Regions from separate parts of the Streptomyces sp. NPDC004111 genome, predicted to be linked through region 1. Evidence: riboswitches for the same ligand, from Rfam matches in the RefSeq annotation. Region 1 holds a riboswitch; the other holds the start of a gene.
What was found. A riboswitch is a leader RNA that binds a small molecule or an ion and turns the genes downstream of it on or off. The one in region 1 is predicted to bind cyclic di-AMP.
Positions count from the first base shown of each region.

Region 2: linked by a shared signal. The riboswitch ahead of ACFYVL_RS05435 (peptidoglycan DD-metalloendopeptidase family protein) and the one ahead of ACFYVL_RS11605 (transglycosylase family protein) in region 1 are both predicted to bind cyclic di-AMP.

Region 1 is NZ_JBIAMU010000004.1:431,018-433,926, reverse strand. Features, by position in the region: gene eno (phosphopyruvate hydratase) at 1-740, opposite strand, end outside; gene ACFYVL_RS11605 (transglycosylase family protein) at 1,031-1,741, opposite strand; cyclic di-AMP (ydaO/yuaA leader) riboswitch at 1,744-1,940, opposite strand; gene ACFYVL_RS11600 (transglycosylase family protein) at 2,229-2,909, opposite strand, start outside.
Region 2 is NZ_JBIAMU010000002.1:217,511-220,419, reverse strand. Features, by position in the region: gene ACFYVL_RS05440 (tyrosine-protein phosphatase) at 1-639, opposite strand, end outside; cyclic di-AMP (ydaO/yuaA leader) riboswitch at 1,040-1,247, shown strand; gene ACFYVL_RS05435 (peptidoglycan DD-metalloendopeptidase family protein) at 1,252-2,289, shown strand; gene ACFYVL_RS05430 (SGNH/GDSL hydrolase family protein) at 2,478-2,909, shown strand, end outside.

The sequences.
Region 1 (2,909 bases):
GCGGCGACGTCGAGCGCGAGCGCGATCTGCTCGCCGGGCACGTAACCGGCCTGCTTGATGGCCTCGACGATGAGGTCGAGCGCGGCGCGGTTGGACTCCAGGTTCGGCGCGAAGCCGCCCTCGTCGCCCAGGCCCGTGGACAGGCCCTTGGTGTGCAGGACCTTCTTGAGGGTGTGGTAGACCTCGGCGCCCCAGCGAAGGGCCTCGGAGAAGGACTCCGCGCCGATCGGGGCGATCATGAACTCCTGGATGTCGACGTTGGAGTCGGCGTGCGACCCACCGTTGAGGATGTTCATCATCGGGACGGGCAGCAGGTGCGCGTTCGGACCGCCGAGGTAGCGGAACAGCGGCAGGTCGCTGGCCTCGGAGGCGGCGTGCGCGACGGCGAGCGAGACGCCCAGGATCGCGTTGGCGCCCAGCGAGCCCTTGTTCTCGGTGGCGTCGAGGTCGAACATCGCCTGGTCGATCAGGCGCTGCTCGGTCGCGTCGTAGCCGACGAGCTCCGGGCCGATCTGCTCGATGACGGCGAGGACGGCCTTCTCGACACCCTTGCCGAGGTAGCGGTTCGGGTCACCGTCGCGGAGCTCGATGGCCTCGAAGGCACCGGTCGAGGCGCCGGACGGAACAGCAGCACGACCCGTGCTGCCGTCGTCGAGGCCGACCTCGACCTCGACCGTGGGGTTGCCTCGGGAGTCCAGGATTTCCCGGGCTACGACGACGTCGATGGACGGCACGAGCATCTCCTTATGGAATGTGACGCTAGGGGTGCAGGGTCACTTTTGCCTTGCGACAAGAGCCTAACCGGCCCACGGGCATCGGCCAGCCGATCGACCGCCCGCTGGGACGAAAAGATGCCCGAATGCCTGTATTACAGGACGAAAGACCCTCACGGAGCGACGGAACGTTACGCCGCGGTTCACTCTGTGTGCATACGCAAAAGACCCCGGCCGGGCGCATACGGGGGGAAGTCGCGCCAGACCGGGGTCCCGGCAGGGGGGCGGCGGGGGTGGGCCACCGCCCCCGTGCGGGGTCAGCTCAGGTGGAGCTGCTGACCCGGGAAGATGAGGTCGGCATCGGTGACGACTCCCTCATTCAGGTCCATGATGTGCTGCCAGCCGCCCTTGACCTTGTGGGCCTCGGCGATCTTGGCGAGGGTGTCGCCGGACTTGACCTTGTACTCGCCGTCACCCTTCTTGATCGGGGCGGCGGCCTTCGGGGCGGCCTTGGGGGCCGCCTTCGGCGCGGACCGCTCGGCCTTCGGGGCCTGACGGGCCTCGCTGCGGGACGCGGCGGGGGCCTCGGAGCGCTGCTGCTTCTGCTGCTTCGGGGCGGACTTCGCACCGGTGCCCACGCCCGGGTCGACACCGTCGTTGCTCAGGTTGCCGGCACCGGCGCAGGCCCAGGCACCCGGACCCTGCATGTCGAGCAGCCGCTCGGCGGTGGCTATCTGCTGGCCCTTGGAGGCCTGGTCGGCGCGCGGGGCGTACTGGGTGCCGCCCGCGGCGGCCCAGGAGGACTGCGAGAACTGCAGACCGCCGTAGTAGCCGTTGCCGGTGTTGATGGACCAGTTGCCGCCGGACTCGCACTGGGCGACGGCGTCCCAGGTGTCGACGGAGGCGGCGGAGGCCGAGGTGGCCCCCATCAGCGGGGCGGCGACCGCGACACCGGCGACGCCGGCGTAGGCGGCGACGCGAGTGGCCTTGGACGGACGGCGGTGCTTGCCCTTGCTGAAAAGCGACATGGATGTCTCCTCACCGACGCCTTCGAGGTGAGCTGTCGGGTTCGGGCTGTGAGTTCGCCCGGCCGCCCTTCCGGTCCGCATCCCTGAAGGCTGCGTTCCGCTCGGCGACTTCACCCCAAGCCGTTTCCGTACGTCTCTCAACGTCCGGGCCCGGCACTTACCTTGGGTCCCCCGCTCCTGCCTACGGCGCTGTACGCGACGACTGCTCCCGGGACCCGCCGGCAGGATTCGGCGTGACGGGCTCCGGTGCTCACCGGTGGCGAGCGAGGACGACCGTAAACACAGGAGTCCCCGATGTTCAAAGAGGAACATCGGGGACATCTCACCCCTCCTTGCCCTTCCGGAACCCTCGTTTACGCAGGTCAGAAGGGGCGCAGGAGGAGCTGCCGGAAGGGACACGCCAGTTGGGGCGAAGAGACTCATGTCTCACTCGCGCAGAACCGGACATTCACTCCCTAACTGCCCGTGAAATGTGATGGTTTCCCGGTTATTTCTCGCCCAGTTCGAGGTGCTGGCCAGGGCGGATGAGGTCCGGGTCGTCACCGAGGGAGGTCTTGTTCGCCTCGTAGAGCGCCGGCCACCCGCCGGGCAGCTTCGCCTCGTCGGCGATGTGCCAGAGGTTGTCCCCGGGACGCACGGTGTACGTGTCGTCCGCGGCGGGCCCGTCGGGCGACTTGCCGCCCCCGCGGGAGGCATGCCGGCCGGACTCGCGCTCATCGGCCGCGGGCGGGACCGTCGGATCGGCCGACGGGTCGGTGACGGGGCCCGTGGAGGGGTCCTGCGAACCGTCCGCACCGGGAAGGGAGTTCTCCGGGGCGGGGGTGCCGCGGTGCTTGCCGCCGCCCGGAGTGGTGGTACCGGGCGTCGTCGCCCCAGGAGCGGGCCGCTCGGCCGTCGGGTCCGCGCCCGGGTCCGCACTCGGATCGGCGCTCGGGTCCGTACCGGGGACGGTCGGCTTCGCGCCGGGACCGGTGCTCGGGCCCGTGCTCGGGCCGACGCTGGTGCCGGGGGTCGGCTGGGCCGGGTCGGTGCTGCTGCCCGGCACCTGGCCCCCGGTGGAGCCGGACGGCGTCCCTGACTCCGGCCCGCTGTCCGGGATGTCCCGGTCCGTCTGGGAATCCGGCGTGTCGGGCTGCACGGAGCCGGCCGGCGGCTTCGGCTGCGCGGG
Region 2 (2,909 bases), on a different contig from region 1:
CGAGTCACTGCCGCGGCGCACCTTGTAGCGGCGGTGCGGGTCGTTCGACTTCAGGTAGTCGGCGGTGATCGCCTCGCGCTCGACCCCCACGGCGAGCAGGGTCACGGCTATCGCCAGGCCCGCCCGGTCCTTGCCCGCCGCGCAGTGCATCAGCGCGGGGACGCTGTCCTCGGCCAGCGCGTGCAGCACCCGGCTGTGCTCGGCGGCCCGCTCCTTGATCATCCGCCGGTACGAGGCGGTCATCCGGGCGGCGGCCTTGCCCTCGGCGAGGATCTCGCGCAGCTGGTCGATGTTCCCGTCGCGCACCATCCGCCAGAACTCGGCGCCGTCGGCCGGGTCGCTCAGCGGGATGTTCACGTTCCGTACGCCGCTCAGCTCGACGTCCGGGCCCTCCAGCTTCTGGTCCGCCGCGTTGCGGAAGTCGAAGACCGTGTGCAGGCCGAGCGAGTCGAAGAACGCGGTGTCGGGCCCGGTGGCGTGCGCCAGGTGACCACTGCGGAAGAGCCGCCCGTACCGCGTCCGGCGGCCGTCCACGGTCGGCAGACCGCCCACGTCGCGGAAGTTCCGTACCCCGGCCAGCTCGGGTTCCGCGTCGGGGGACGTCGACGGGGCGGGGACCTGTGGCACCTGCTGGGTCACGAGTGCTCCTCAAGGGTCGTTCGCCGGCCAGCGGTGACCGACGAGGGGCGCGTTTCGACGATACGACATGGTCGGAGACGGGTTCCTGGGGCAACTCGGGGGGATTTGTTCGGCACTTGGGGCCAGGGTCGAGGGGCAGGCGGAGCCGTGGCGGCGAATTGGTTGATTTGTCGCTATGTAGGGAATTTGTAGGCACTGAATTCCGGTGTCGAGTGAGCAGAATCATAGGAACCGCGGGGCAACTGGTGCCGGTGCGTCAAATGGCAGGCCAGCAACGGAAAACGGGCACCGGGGCCGATGGGGGACGACCGCAGAACCGTGGAGAAGAGGTGCGCACGGGAAGGAGAAGACGGGAACGGCTTGTTCCGGCGGTCCGCACTCGCTTACGGTCACCGTCAATCCGGGTGGACCGCCGAATCCTGCCACCGCCCGGCATCCGCACCCATATTTCTTCGTGTGGCAGGAGCGGGGGACCCAGGTAGTACGCCGGCACCGGAGGACGCGAGTCCGCCGGTACGGCTAGGGGTGAAGCCGCGCTCGACAAGAGCGCGGCCGGGCATCTCCAGCCCGAACCCGACAGCTCACCTCGCAGGCGCCGGAGAGGAATCCGTCATGCCTGCAAAGGGTAAGCACCGCCGCCCGAAGCCCAGTTCCTCGCTCACCCGCGGCTTCGTCGCCGCCGGTACGGGCGGTGCGGCTCTGGCCCTCCCGCTGATCGGCGCCGCCGGGGCACAGGCCGCCGAGCCCGCCGCCGCCCCGGCCGTCGCTCCCGGCCACGCGGCCCAGCCGAAGGCCGAGCAGACCCAGCAGGTGCGGATTCCGCAGCAGCGCGCCGCGGAGCAGACCGCGGCCCCGCGCACCGACGCCGACCGCACGGCCACCCGTACGTACTCCGTGGTGACCGGCGACCACCTGTCGAAGATCGCCGCTGCCGAGAAGGTGCGCGGCGGCTGGCAGAAGCTCTACGAGGACAACCGGTCCGTCGTCGGCGGCGACCCGTCGCTGATCTACCCCGGTATGAAGCTCTCGATCGGCGCCAAGGCCTCCGGCGCCAAGACCTCCACGCAGGCCGCCCCGGCCGCCGGGAAGCAGTCCGCGCCCGTCGAGCGCAAGGCCGTCGAGCGCACCGAGGAGCGCAAGGAGCAGCGCACCGGGCACCGCACCGAGAAGCGCGAGCGCACCGGGAAGCAGGAGCAGCGCACCGAGCGCCGCAGCGAGACCCGCGAGCGGTCCACCGGCTCGGGCACCGGCTTCACCGCCCCCGTCTCCTCCGGCGTCTCCACCTCCTACCGGGCCTCCGGCGGCAGCTGGTCCAGTGGCTACCACACCGGCGTCGACTTCCGCGCCTCCTCCGGCACCTCGGTCAAGGCCGTCGGCGCGGGCACCGTCGTCTCGGCCGGCTGGGGCGGCGCGTACGGCAACGAGGTCGTCATCCGGCACAACGACGGCCACTACTCGCAGTACGCCCACCTCTCCGCGCTGAACGTCCGCTCCGGCCAGAGCGTCACCGGCGGCCAGCAGATCGGCTACTCCGGCTCCACCGGAAACTCCACCGGCCCGCACCTGCACTTCGAGATCCGCACCGGCCCCGGCTACGGCTCCGACATCGACCCGCTGAGCTACCTGCGCCAGAAGGGCGTCTCCCTCTGACGCACGGGCCCGTCGCCCCGTCCTCCGCGCCCCCGTACCGGCACCGGTACGGGGGCGCGGACGCGTCCCGAGAGGCCCGACCTGCGTATTCCGGGTTGAATGAATCTTGACCGGTGGCATATCTCACCCCCCGTCAACCCCTCCCTACGGTGGCGTAGGTCACTTGAGAAAGTGAAGGATGTGTCGACGTGGCAGACGATTCGAGATTCTTCAGCGCAGGCACCATCGGGTCGTACGCGGCGATCGGGGACAGCTTCACCGAAGGGGTCGGCGACCCCGGGCCCGACGGCGCGTACCTCGGCTGGGCCGACCGACTGGCCGTCCTTCTGGACGACCGGGTACCCGAGCACACCTTCCGTTACGCGAACCTCGCCGTGCGGGGCAAGCTCCTCGACCAGATCGTGGCGGACCAGGTCCCGCGGGCCAAGGAGCTGGCCCCCGACCTGGTCAGCTTCTGCGCGGGCGGCAACGACATCATCCGGCCCGGCACCGACCCCGACGACGTGGCCGAGCGGTTCGAGAAGGCGGTCGCCGACCTGACCTCGGCGGTCGGCACCGTCATGGTCACCACCGGCTTCGACACCCGGGGCGTCCCGGTGCTGCGCCACCTGCGCGGCAAG